3 linked regions of the Rhizobium lentis genome follow. The protein of the gene in region 2 interacts with the protein of the main gene of each other region in a pairwise test. Links are inferred from orthologs where the notes say so. Each region holds a gene or a part of one and is shown on either strand. Other genes may lie near its edges. The genes, in order: hupB, dnaA and nadE.

Region 1 (4,326 bases), 1.3 Mb from region 2 along the record:
GTGACGACGCCCTGATGGCGATCAGCCAGCAATACACCCGTGAAGCCGGTGTCCGCAGCTTCGAACGCGAACTGATGAAGCTCGCCCGCAAGGCGGTCACCGAGATCATCAAGGGCAAGACGAAGTCCGTTCACGTGACGGCCGCCAACATCGCCGACTATCTGGGCGTCCCGCGCTTCCGCCATGGCGAAGCCGAGGGCGAGGATCAGGTCGGCGTCGTGACCGGTCTTGCCTGGACGGAAGTCGGCGGCGAGCTGTTGACCATCGAAGGCGTGATGATGCCGGGCAAGGGCCGTATGACGGTCACCGGCAATCTGAAGGACGTCATGAAGGAATCGATCTCGGCGGCGGCCTCTTATGTCCGCTCGCGCGCTGTCGATTTCGGCATCGAACCGCCGATGTTCGAAAAGAACGACATCCACGTGCACGTGCCGGAAGGTGCAACGCCGAAGGATGGTCCGTCGGCCGGTGTCGCCATGGCGACCGCCATCGTCTCGATCATGACCGGCATCCCGGTCAACAAGCATGTGGCCATGACCGGTGAAATCACCCTTCGCGGCCGTGTGCTGCCGATCGGCGGTCTCAAGGAAAAGCTGCTTGCAGCGCTTCGTGGCGGCATCAAGAAGGTGCTGATTCCGGAAGAAAACGCCAAGGATCTGGCGGAGATTCCGGACAACGTGAAGAACAGCATGGAGATCATCCCCGTCTCCCGGATGGGCGAGGTGATCAAGCATGCGCTGATCCGCCGGCCGGAGCCGATCGAGTGGGATGGCACCGTGGAAACGCCCGTCATCACTTCGGTCGAAGGTCTCGACGATTCGGGCGCGACCATAGCGCATTGAGCGGCATTTGCCACATTTGTGCCCAATTCGCGCAAAAGACGAGAAAAGGCTGGCGGAAACGCCAGCCTTTTTTGTGAAAACGTCATGGAGACGCTTGCTTTTCCCTGATTTGCAGGGCTTTTGGGTTTTCGGCGGGCCTGATGAAACCTATTCTGCGCCTAGCTTTAGATTTGAGTCGTTTCATACCATTTAGAAAGGGGTGGAAACATGAACAAGAATGAACTCGTGTCCGCAGTGGCCGAAAAGGCAGGACTGACGAAGTCTGACGCGGCTTCCGCTGTTGACGCGGTTTTCGACGTTGTCCAGGCCGAACTCAAGAACAAGGGCGATATCCGCCTCGCTGGTTTCGGCAGCTTCACCGTTTCTCATCGCGCTGCAACGAAGGGCCGCAACCCGTCGACCGGCGCTGAAGTCGACATTCCGGCCCGCAACGTGCCGAAGTTCACGCCCGGCAAGGGCCTGAAGGACGCCGTCAACGGCTGATTCATCATCCGCCGGCCGTAAACGAGAACGGCTGAGCAGGTTTTCGAGGGGTTCGGCGCTGCCGGACCCCTTTTGTTTTGCCGCTTGCCGTATGCAGCGCTTTGTCTTACCAACAATGCTGTTCTCAGGGCGGGGTGAAAGTCCCCACCGGCGGTAAGGGCTGCGGCCCGAGCCCGCGAGCGCCTTCCGAGGCTTTGACCGGGGAGGGGTCAGCAGATCCGGTGCGATTCCGGAGCCGACGGTTAAAGTCCGGATGAAAGAGAATGAGCATGGCTGCGTGCGGGCAGGGGACTGCCTGCCTCCGCATCCAGTCGTTCATGCGTCCTGATTTATGTTGGTCCCTGTTTTGGATGAAAGACATGAATCAGAATTCCCTTGCAATCCCGCGTTCCCGCGCCTTTGCCGGCGCAGCCTTCATGGTGCTTGGAGGCGTGGCCTTCTCGCTCCTCAATGTCGTCACCCAGTGGCTGACGATGACGCTTGCCTTTCCGCCGGCTTCTGCGGCCTTCTGGCAATATGCCTTCGCCTTCCTTTTCTCCTTGCCCTTCCTGCGGAAGGCAGGCCTTTCGGCCATGCGCACGGATTATCCCTGGCGGCATGTCGTGCGGGTCGTCTTTGCCGCGCTTGGCGTCGAGGCCTGGGTGTCCGGCCTTGCCTTGGTGCCGATCTGGCAGGCCATCGCCCTTGTCATGACCTCGCCCTTCTTCATCATCCTCGGCGCCCGCCTGTTCCTCGGCGAACGCGTCGGCCCGGCCCGCTGGGCGGCGACCGGCGTCGGCTTTGCCGGCGCTATGATCATCCTGCAGCCATGGTCGGACAACTTCACCTGGGCGGCATTGCTGCCGGTGCTCTCGGCGCTGCTCTGGGGCGCCTCGTCGCTCATCACTAAGAGCCTGACCGGCATCGAAAAGCCGGAAACGATCACCGTCTGGCTGCTGGTTCTGCTGACGCCGGTCAATGGCGGGCTGGCGCTTGCGGCGGGCTTTGCCGTGCCGACGGGCGCGACGCTCGCGCTCTTCCTTCTGGCCGGCCTCCTGACGGTCGTGGCGCAATATCTGCTGACCCTTGCCTATGCCAGCGCGGATGCCGCCTATGTCCAGCCCTTCGACGATCTGAAGCTGCCGCTAAACGTGCTCGCCGGCTGGCTTTTCTTTGGCTATGCGCCGGCCGGTTATCTCTGGCTGGGAGCCGCGCTCATCCTTTCTGCCTCTCTCTTCATCATGCGAAGTGAGATGCGCCGGGAAAGGAAGGAGACTGACGTAAACCTCTGAAATCTCGCGGGCTGTCATGTCTCTGTCATGGCAGTCCCTCAAAAAACCTCTGTTCGATCTTTTCGACATTGGGGGATTTCATGACAAATTCATCGCGCAAGGCAGCGTTTGCTGCCGTGCTTCTCGCCTCCGTTGCCGTCCCGGCCGCGGCCGAGCCAGTTTTCAACCGCATCGCCTCTTTCCCGGTCGCCCAGAACCTGCCGGCCGACAAGGACAGGCTTTCGCCGACTTCGGCCGAAATCGTCACCGCGACCGATGACGGCAAGACGCTGATCTATAGCGACAGCCCGCTCGGTGCGATCGGCTTCATCGACATTACCGACGCCAGGGCCCCGAAGGCTGACGGTGCGATGATGACGGACGGCGAACCGACATCGGTCACCTCGAGCGCCGGCAAGGTGCTTGTTGCCGTCAACACTTCCGAAAGCAAGGCCAAACCCTCCGGCCGCCTCGCGATCGTCGACGTGGCGACGAAAAAGATTGAGCACACCTGCGATCTCGGCGGTCAGCCGGATTCGATCGCCCTCAACAAGGACAAGACGCTCGGCGCCATCGCGATCGAAAACGAGCGCGACGAAGACGTCAACGACGGCAAGATCCCACAGATGCCGGCCGGCGATCTCGTTGTCTTCCAGCTCAAGAACGGCACAGTCGATTGCGGCACCATCAAGCATGTGGCGCTGAGCGGTCTTGCCGGCGTCGCGCCCGAGGATCCGGAGCCGGAATTCGTCGCCTTCAACGGTCTGAACGAAATTGCGCTGACGCTGCAGGAAAACAACGAGATCGTCATCATCGATGCCAACACGGCTCAGGTAAGACGCACTTCAGCGCCGGCAGCGTCGATCTCTCGGGCATCGACACCAAGCGCGACGGCGCTCTGAAATTCGCGGGCGAATCCAAGGGCGTGCTGCGTGAGCCGGACGCCGTGAAGTGGCTTGACGACAACCGCCTCGTCGTTGCCAATGAAGGCGATTACCAAGGTGGATCGCGCAGCTTCACCATCTTCGACAAGACGGGCAAGCTTCTCTACGAAGCGGGTGCATCCTTCGAACGCGCCGTCGCCCATCTCGGCCACTATCCGGAAAGCCGGTCAGGGTCGAAGGGCGTCGAGCCGGAGGGCCTCGAAGCCGCCAAGTTCGGCGAAGACCAGTATTTCTTCCTGCTCGCCGAGCGCGCCTCGGTTGTCGGCGTCTATAGGGATACAGGCGCCGATCCCGAACTCGTCCAACTGCTCCCGTCGGGCATTTCGCCTGAGGGCGCGGTCGCCATCCCAGAGCGCAATCTCTTGGCGACTGCCAACGAACTCGACCTCGGCAAGGATGGCGGCGCGCGCTCCCACGTGATGATCTACGAACGTTCGGAAGGCGAGAAGGCCTATCCGACGATCGTCTCCGCTGACAAGGACGGCAATCCGATCGGCTTCGCAGCTCTTTCGGGTCTCGCCGCCGTTCCGGGTAAACCAAGCATGCTCTACGCCGTCAGCGACAGCGTTCTCGGCTCGCAGCCGACGATTTACACGATCGATGCCGGCAAGAAACCGGCGGTCATCACCGACGCTCTCGTTGTTAAGCGTGACGGCGCTCCAGCTCAGAAGCTCGATATCGAGGGGATTGCGGCTGCCGGCGACGGGTCCTTCTGGCTCGCCTCGGAAGGCTACAGCGAGCGTCTCGTTCCGCATGCCCTCTACAACGTCAATGCCAAGGGCGATATCAAGGCCGAGATCGCCCTGC
Region 2 (4,542 bases):
CCGGCGCGGCGGCGATGCCGCCGTCCACGCCGGAAAGACTTCTCAGCGATGGCCGGTAGCGCCCGATTTGAAAAGGCTGCCTGTCGGCGTCTTCAGGAACATGTCCAGCGGTATATGCTCCTGGTGCAGGAAGCCGGTCGCCGGCAAGAGGCCGTCGCGGACCATTTCGATGACGGCGACGACGGAGGCCGACGTCGTCCAGGCAATCGCCGTACGGCGGGCGCCGGCAATCTCGATCGGATAATAGGCACGCACGAATTCCTTGCGGCGCAGGCTGCCGTTCTCGGTGCCCTCGGCGGCAACATGGACATAGACGACGTCGTCTTCGACAGGCGGCTTGGCATTGGTCAGAATCTCGCCGGCGAGCTCGCGCTTGTCGCGCATCAGCAGCTCATGGAAGAAGAAGTTCATCAGCTCCATATGGCCGGGATAACGCATGGTCTTGTAGTCGAGATTGTCGACCTTGCCGAGCATGGTGTCGCACATGGTGCCGAGACCGCCCGAGGTCGTGAAGGCTTCGAGCTTGACGCCGCCGACATAGGCGGTCTCGTGCCACTCCATCGGCGAGACGAGCTTGCGAACGCCGCCCTCGATGACCTCGCAATCATTCAGATATTCATTGACGACGCCTTCCGGCGACCAGTTGAAGGCATAGCCGAGAAGGCCGGTCGGATGCTGCGGCAGGGCGCCGACGCGCATGCGGATCGACCGGCAGCGATCGAAGCCGTCGGCGAGGCTTGCGCCGACGATGCCGACGAAACCCGGCGCCAGGCCGCATTGCGGCGCCATCAGGCCACGGGCAGTCTTCGACAGCTCGATGATGAAATTGGTCGTAGGCACATCTTCGGTCAGATCGAAATAGTGGATGCCGGCAAGATGGGCGGCGCGGGCCAATTCGATGTTCAGATGATAGGGCAGGCAGGACAGCACCGCCTCGACGCTCGAGAGCAGCTCGCCGATGACCGCGGGATCGGAAATATCGCCGGTGCGGCACTTGAATGGCACCTCGGCCAGCGGCAGCTGCGCATCGACGCCGATCACCTCGAAGCCGCCTTCATGCAAAAGCGTGGCCGCCAGCCGCCCGACCTTGCCGAGACCGAGAACGGCGATCTTTCTAAAACTCATTCATTCCTCCCGCGCGCCTCTTCGACGCTTCTGCTCTTATCGAATCGTATTCCAAGATGCCGCCCATTTGCGGGCGGCACATCTCGGGCCGGAGGTATAGAATAAAAAGCTCATAAAAGAAAACGGCCGGAATCGCTTCCGGCCGTCGAATTCTCGCTGCACAGGGCGTTCTTCGAACGCGCCAGGGACGCTTGCGCGGACTATTCGTTGATCAGTCGCTTCAGAAGCTCGATTTCGTGCGAAAGCTTGGTGTCGCCGGAAATCAGCTCCTCGATCTTGCGCACGGCATGCAGCACGGTCGTGTGATCGCGCCCGCCGAAACGGCGGCCGATCTCCGGAAAGGAGCGCGGCGTCAGCGTCTTCGACAGATACATGGCGATCTGGCGTGGCTTGACGATGACGCGGGTGCGGCGGTTGGAAACCAGTTCCTGGCGCGAGACATTGTAGTGCCTGGCGACGATGCGCTGGATGTCCTCGATGCGCACACGGCGGGGCTCGCCGGAGCCGACGAGATGGGCGAGCAATTCGTCCACACGTTCGATCGACAGGTTCGGCTCGAAGGAGCGGCGGAAGATCAGCTGGTTGAAGGCGCCTTCGAGTTCGCGGCCGCTGGCGGTAATATTGCGGGCGACGTGCTGAAGCAATTCGGCCGGAATTTCGAGCGACGGATCCTCGAGCCGGGCCGCGGCCAGGCGACGCTTGAGGATTTCGAGACGCATTTCGTAATCCGGCGCGTCGAGTTCGATCGCCACGCCGCCCTGCAGGCGCGAACGGACGCGCGGGTCGAGCGACTCCAGTTCCCACGGCGCGCGGTCGGCCGCGACGACGACCTGCTTGGCGCTGTCGAGCAGCATGTTGAGGAGATGGCAGAATTCGTGCTGGATCATCTTGCCCTGCAGGAACTGCATGTCGTCGATGATCAGGAGATCGATGTTGCGCAAGGAATCCTTCAGAGTCAGCGCGTCGTTGTCGCGGATCGCCGTGGCGAAACGCCACATGAAATATTCAGCCGTCAGATAGACGACGCGCAGAGCCCGCGGGTTCTGCACCGCCGCATTGGCGATCGCCTGCAGCAGGTGGGTCTTGCCAAGGCCGACCGTCGAATGGACGAAGAGCGGGTTGAAGCGCACCGCGCCGGAGCCGGCTTCGGCGATCGTCTTGGCAGCCGCAAGCGCGACGCGGTTCGAGCTGCCTTCCACGAAAGTATCGAAGGTGAAACGGCTATCGAGCGGCGAGCCGAAGAGCGGCGTACCGAGGCTTGCCGGCCGTGCGGCCGCAACAGCCGAAACCGCCTGCTGGATGGCCTGGCCGGCTGGCTGGGCGCTTGGCGGACGGCGCATTTGGGCGGGAGCAGCCGGCTCGGGCTGGACCACCTCGTCGACGGCCTTCATGCCGCTGCGCGTTGCCGTGCGCACCAGGATTTCGATCTTCAGGATTTCCGGGTCTTCGGCCTGGAACAGACCGGTGATGAGATCGAGATAACGATTGTTGATCCACGACTTCAGAAAGGTCGTGGGAACCGAGAGCCGAACAACGCTCTTCGATACAGAATGCAGCTTCAGCCTGGCAAACCAGCTGGCATAGACGTCCGGACCGACCTGGGCCTTCAAGCGCGCGCTGACGCGCTCAAACAAAATGCTCTGCTTCATTTCCGCCTTTACTTCCCCCACTTCCAGGCGAATGGAGCCGAACGCCTGCGGTGCCGCATCCCCATTGTCGAGCCCGCCCGCCTTCATCGTATTCATCTGCATAGTGCCGCCTTTCCATTCCACCGGGCGGCCTCCGCTAAATCAGCCGCCCGATTATTCCCCGCTTTGACGGGCCGGCGGCATCCTCATGAAGCCGCTTGCCTGCCGGTTCACTCAAACACGGCGCAGAAATCCGTTGCAGGTACCGCGTTCATGCGGCACCTTCATCCGGCTTTCCGTGCCAGGCTGGCGGTCAATCCTCGTTTCGGCCGACCAGCCCGAACGCAATAATACTATCCCCTATCCGACAGCCTCACGTTAAACGTGTGGTTGCCCTAGGCACAAAACATCCCTGCCCCGTAACAGCCACGTTACAGGCCCAACTCCGTCAAGTGCTTGAAAAAACGGAAGCGCAAGGCTCCGTAACAAATGGCACAAACGTATCGCCCCGCCGACGTGGCAGTTAAGACCGAACTCTGCAGGTGATGTCCGCGCCCTCTGTTGGAAGCCATTTAGGCAGGATCAAATGGCAAGATCAACGATGAATTTTACGCAAAATTAAGAAGCGACCATTGACTCCGCCCGCCCTTTTCGGGCGTCACACCAGCGTCAAAAAAGAATCGCTTTTGAATCAAGGAGATTCCCCGTTCGGGCTATTTTGACACGCATTGAAAGAAAAAAAATAAAAATCTTCTTGACTCGCCCATGGTCCCGGACGCGCGGCCTAGAGTCGCGAGGCCCCAAAGCATCCTTGCGCAAGCCCTTGTTTTTAAATGCTTTTTCCTGTCATGGCACTGACACGAAACAGTCGCGCAATTAACCACGAAGAGGCCAATCGACGGAATCGAAAAAGCCCGGCAAAATTACCGGGCTAATCATAACGAGGAGGTCGTTAATGGACGATTACGCGGTCGCGGCGACCGAAAGAGCCTTCACACGAGCGGCGAGGCGAGAGACCTTGCGCGATGCCGTGTTGGAGTGCAGCACGCCCTTGCTGGCGGCGCGGGCGAGTTCCGGCTGAGCTGCCAGGAAAGCTTCCTTCGCCTTGGCGGCGTCGCCGGATGCGATAGCCTCTTCGACCTGGCGAACGAAAGTACGAACGCGCGAGCGACGAGCCTTATTGACGTCGGTACGGCGGGCGATCTTGCGGGTCGCTTTTTTCGCCGAAGTTGTATTGGCCATGGATGCCTCTCTCAAGAATTCGAACAAACTCCGTCATTACCGCGGGCCCTGCGGCCACCAAATCCAGCAATGCGGGAGCAATCGCGGAAAACCAGACCGGCTTTCCGAACCGTGGGCGGGCATATAACCCTAAAGCCGGCCCACGTCAACGCGGATTTTCAAGCTTTCCAGCCGGAAGCGCCCAAAAGCTTTCAACGGTGCTTAAAGGCTGGTTTGCGCTTCTCGACGAAGGCCGTCATGCCTTCTTTCTGATCATCTGTGGCAAAGAGACTATGAAACAGGCGGCGTTCGAACCGCAAGCCTTCCTCCAGCGTCGTCTCGAATGCGCGGTTGACCGCCTCCTTGGCCATCATGACCGACGGCTGCGAAAGGGACGCGATCTTTTCGGCCGCGGCGAAGGCCTCGTCGAGAAGACGCTCGGGCGCCACCACACGCGAAACGAGTCCCGATCGTTCCGCTTCGGCGGCATCCATCATGCGGCCGGTCAGCACGAGATCCATTGCCTTCGCCTTGCCGACGGCGCGTGTCAGCCGCTGGGAACCGCCCA
Region 3 (4,589 bases), 880 kb from region 2 along the record:
CCGCCAGAAATTCGATGTGGATCGCGCGGAAGACCGGCTCCTTCGGCCAGCAGCGCTCGAAATAAGCCGCCCGATCGATGTGGTCGTCGCGCGGACTGGAGAAGGTGAAATCCTCGGTCAGCATGGCGCCGGCGACATCCTTGCGATCCTCGAGATAGGCGGCGTAGAGGTCGCGGACGGTCTGCTCCCGGGATGGGGCCATTGCGTTCATGGCAGGTCCTCCGTTTTGCCGATTTCAACTTGCAATCAGTTTATCTTCTAGCTCTTTCAGCCGAGATGATCCAGATTGCGGCGCAACTACGCAGGGATCGATGCAAGGAATGATGGACACGCAATGGGAGGCCGCTGTTAGGCCGGGCTCGATCTACTGGAAGCGCAACCTTGCCATTTCGCTGATCGGCTCCTTCACCACCATCGTGGCGATGACGCTGCTGCTGCCCTTCCTGCCGCTCTATGTCGAGGAGCTCGGCGTGAGCGAGCATGCGGCCATCGTGCAATGGTCGGGCATTGCCTATGGCGCCACCTTCCTTGCCGCCGCTCTCGTCGCGCCGCTCTGGGGGCGGCTCGGCGATATTTACGGCCGCAAGCTGATGCTGGTGCGCGCCAGCCTCGGCATGACGGTGGCGATCGCGCTGATGGGCATGGCCGGCAATGTCTGGCAGCTGGTAGCGCTGCGCCTCTTCGTCGGGCTCGCCGGCGGCTACTCCTCCGGCTCGATGGTGCTGGTGGCGACGCAGACGCCGAAGGACCGCTCGGCCTGGGCGCTCGGCGTCTTGTCTTCCGGCATCATGGCCGGCAACCTCGTCGGGCCGCTGATCGGTGGGGTGCTGCCGCCGATCATTGGCATCCGCGGCACGTTTCTTGCCGCCGGCGCTATGATCTTCCTTGCCTTTCTCGCCACCGCCCTGCTGATCAAGGAAGAGAAGTCGCCGGCCCGCAAGCAGGCGGCCAAGGCAAGCGGCGGCTGGAAATCCATTGTCGACACGCGGCCGGTCATCGCCATGCTGGCGACCGGCATGCTCCTGATGTTCGCCAATATGTCGATCGAGCCGATTATCACCGTCTATGTCGCGCAGATCGTGCCCGCCGTGAATGAGGTGACGATGATTTCCGGCCTGGTGATGTCGGCCGCCGCCCTCGGCAGTATTCTTTCGGCCTCGTGGCTCGGCAGGCTTGCCGACAGGATCGGCCACTGGCCCGTGATCGCGGGGGCGCTTGCCGTCGCCGGGCTGCTTTCGATCCCGCAGGCGCTCGTCGCCAGTTCCTGGCAGCTGATCATCCTGCGTTTTCTGATGGGCGCGGCACTCGGCGGGCTGCTTCCCTGCATTGCCGCCGTCATCCGTCACAGCGTGCCGGACAGCGCGGCCGGCGGCATTCTCGGCCTGTCGGTCTCCTCGCAATATGTCGGCCAGGTGGCCGGCCCCGTTCTCGGCGGCTTCGTCGGCGGTCATATCGGCATGCGGGCGGTTTTCCTCGGAACATCGCTGCTGCTTCTCGCCGGCGCCGCCTATGCCTGGATGGTGCGGCCCAGGGATGCGGCTGGATCACACATGCGGGCTGCCCGGGATCAGCTCGACGCCTGAGCGGGCGATCGCGGCCGGACGGGCGGGCCGGCACGGACGTAAGGCCGGCCGCTCTCAGAGTGTGTTGACCGCCACCGGCAGGGCGCGCTTGTGGGCGGTCGCCCGATAGGCGGCGAGGATGCGGCGGCGGGCGATCTCGCCGACCGGCTTGCCCTCGAGGAAATCGTCGATCTCGTCATAGCTGACGCCATAGGCCTCTTCGTCGGGGCGCAGCGGCCGCTGGTCCTCGAGATCGGCGGTCGGCACCTTGAACACCAGCTCGTCCGGGGCGCCGAGCCGCTTTGCCAGGAGGCGGACGCGGCGCTTGTTGAGGCCGGCGAGCGGCAGGATATCGGCGGCACCGTCGCCGAACTTGGTGAAGAAGCCCATGACCGCTTCGGCGGCATGGTCGGTGCCGATGACGAGGCTGCCGAGCGCGCCGGCGAGCGCGAACTGGGCGATCATGCGCTGGCGGGCCTTGATGTTGCCGAGGATGAAATCCTGCCGGCCGGCATCGGCAAAGGCGAGGCCGCCGTTGCGGACTGCCGCCAGCATCGCATCCGCCGGCTCCCTGATATTGACCACCATGGAGCGATCGGGGCCGATCGTTGCGAGCGCTTTGGCCGCATCGGCCTCGTCCGCCTGGACGCCGTAGGGAAGACGCACGGCGATGAATTCGGCCGCATGGCCACTGTCACGCAGCTCGCGCACCGCCTTCTGAGCCAGCAGCGCCGCCGTCAGCGAATCGACGCCGCCGCTGATGCCGAGGACATAGCCGCGCAGGCCCGAGGCGACGAGATAATTCTTAAGGAAGGCGCTCCGCCGTTCGATCTCCTGTTCAGGGTCGATATCGGCGGCAACCCCCAGTTCGCGGATGATCTCGCCTTGTTCGTCGAACAGCACAGTCATAGGCCTCTTCCTCCCACCTACGGAATTTCGGCGCCACTATGGCGAAAAGATGGGAGGAAGGCGAAGCCGTTTCGGGCAGACCTGCCATGCATTTCGTGCAAGTGGGTGTTGGGACGCAGTATTCCTGGGCTAGGGTAGCCCTTCTGTCCTGCCGGACCCGTGGCTCGACCCCGACCGGTGCCGGCCGGGGGATCTGGCTCTTTGCTTCAGGTCAGCTTGGGGAAAACCGGCACGATCCTGACGTCGGATCGCTCCGCGCCACCAAGAATGCCGATTTGTCTCGCCAGGGTTTCAGCCGTCTTCGGGAGGAACGGCTGAAGCAGAAGTACGATCTCCCGAAGAAGGCCGCCAAGTGCGGCGAAACAGGCCAGCAGACGGGTTTCCAGTTGCGGCCGATCCGCCCCGGCGGCCGCGTTCAACGCCTTGACGAGCGTCCATGGTTCCAGTTCGACCACGCGCTTGTTGGCGTGGGACACAAGATCGAAGATCGCGGCCAGCGCTTCATGGAACGAAGCCGTCTCGATCGCCTTCTCCACCGAACGCCTTATTGCCAGGACTTTCTCCTCATCGATTGTTGCATCGAGCTCGACACGGACCGCGATGTCCTGCTTTGCCGCAATCGACAATATCCTGTTGAAGAGGTTGCCGAGCTGGGCGATCAGTTCGCCGGTATAGGCCGCTTCCAGGCGTTCCACGGTAAAATCGCCGTCTCCATGCGCGCGGATGTGCCTCAGCAGGAAATATCGGACGGCATCTGCGCCATAGCGTGCCGCGAGCGGCACCGGATCAATGGCGTTGCGCTTCGACTTGCCGATTTTGCGGCCGTCGACGGTGACATAACCGTGGACGTGGATTGTCGTTGGAAGCGGCAAACCCGCCGAGAGCAGGATGGCGGGCCAATAGACGGCGTGGAACCGGGTGACGCCTTTTCCGACGAGATGCTCGCGCCGGCGGGCGTCGAACCAGAACCTGCGAAGCGCTTCGGTTTCGTCATCTTCGCCATATCCGAGAGCGCTCAGATAATTACCGAGGGCATCATACCAGACATAGATGGTCTGATCCGGGTCGCCCGGCACCGGAATGCCCCAGCCTCTTGCCCGCTCGGCGCTGCGCGAGACGCTGAAGTCATTCAAGCCGGACTTGATCAGCGCCAGGATTTCGTTGCGCCTGGACGGCGGGCTGATCCGCAACGCGTCCGTCTCGATCGCCTCGCGAAGCCGCTGCTGATAGCGGGAGAGCCGGAAAAACCAGTTCGTCTCGGTCACTTCCTCCGGCCTGGTCAGATGCTCCGGGCAGCAGCCGCCGACAAGCTCGCTGTCGGTATAAAACTGTTCGCAGCCGGTGCAATAGAGGCCGGCATAGCTTCTCCTGTATAGGTCGCCCGATGCTTCACAAGCCTTCCAGAGCTTTTCGACGGCCGGACGATGGCGAGGGTCGCAGCTCGTGCGAATGAAGTCGTCGGCATCGATGTTCAATGCCGATTGAAGGTCGAGGAAGCGCTTGGCATTGTCGGCGACGAAGACGGATGGCTCGCATCCGGCCTTTTCGGCCGCCAGGACGTTCTTCAGGCTGTTTTCGTCCGAGCCGGTCTGCAGCCGCACAGTCCAGCCCTCGCCCTTGCGATATCGGGCAAGCGCATCGGCCTGGACGAGTTCAAGGGCAAAGCCGATATGCGGGCTGGCATTGACGTAAGGGATAGTGGTCGTGAGATAGAGGGTCTTATCGGTCATCGCAGGGTCCTTTCCTGAAAATTCAGGCGGGCCGCCGGAGACAAAAAACCCGCCAGGTCGGCGGGGGCTGTTTCCTCAAGCAAAAGCGTAAGTCATCCATCCCCCGTCAGCAGGGGCGCATCATGCTCTTGTGGATGTCGATCTCGTTGCTCATCGCCCAGCTAGAGCACGAGGCCGCGATCAGGTCAACTGCGGCGCGTAGGGTGAAGCAGGCGTCACATAGAATTGCTTCGGCCGAGCCGAACCTCTCCAGCCCTGCGCTTGCGCTCCGGGCGTTCGCAGTTGCAATCGATTCACCGGATCGATTGCTCTCGCTTCGCGAGACCTCTCCAGCCCTGCGCTTGTGCTCCGGGCGTTCGTCGTTGCAATCGATTCACTGGATCGATTG

Evidence for each region.
Region 1: the proteins of dnaA (region 2) and hupB interact in binary tests that used the Escherichia coli proteins (3 or more experiments, as listed by UniProt). The link is inferred for Rhizobium lentis from one-to-one orthologs.
Region 3: the proteins of dnaA (region 2) and nadE interact in binary tests that used the Escherichia coli proteins (3 or more experiments, as listed by UniProt). The link is inferred for Rhizobium lentis from one-to-one orthologs.

The regions. Positions count from the first base shown.
Region 1 is NZ_CP071454.1:3,516,285-3,520,610, forward strand. The notes cover bases 1-2,687. They hold hupB (DNA-binding protein HupB), read left to right. Parts: upstream 1-1,049; coding sequence 1,050-1,325; downstream 1,326-2,687. Other genes in these bases: lon (endopeptidase La), read left to right, coding at 1-842; J0663_RS16870 (DMT family transporter), read left to right, coding at 1,676-2,596.
Region 2 is NZ_CP071454.1:2,195,998-2,200,539, reverse strand. What follows is about bases 602-3,504. They hold dnaA (chromosomal replication initiator protein DnaA), read right to left. Parts: upstream 2,877-3,504; coding sequence 1,326-2,876; downstream 602-1,325. Other genes in these bases: J0663_RS10570 (saccharopine dehydrogenase family protein), read right to left, coding at 602-1,125. In the rest of the region: more of J0663_RS10570, read right to left, coding at 43-601; rpsT (30S ribosomal protein S20), read right to left, coding at 3,717-3,995; J0663_RS10555 (enoyl-CoA hydratase), read right to left, coding at 4,187-4,542. UniProt on the Escherichia coli protein: Plays an essential in the initiation and regulation of chromosomal replication. Binds in an ATP-dependent fashion to the origin of replication (oriC) to initiate formation of the DNA replication initiation complex once per cell cycle.
Region 3 is NZ_CP071454.1:3,072,795-3,077,383, reverse strand. What follows is about bases 555-3,504. They hold nadE (ammonia-dependent NAD(+) synthetase), read right to left. Parts: upstream 2,472-3,504; coding sequence 1,638-2,471; downstream 555-1,637. Other genes in these bases: J0663_RS14795 (methionine--tRNA ligase), read right to left, coding at 2,678-3,504; J0663_RS14805 (MFS transporter), read left to right, coding at 555-1,583. Outside these bases: J0663_RS14810 (nuclear transport factor 2 family protein), read right to left, coding at 1-211; more of J0663_RS14805, read left to right, coding at 321-554; more of J0663_RS14795, read right to left, coding at 3,505-4,201. UniProt on the Escherichia coli protein: Catalyzes the ATP-dependent amidation of deamido-NAD to form NAD. Uses ammonia as a nitrogen source.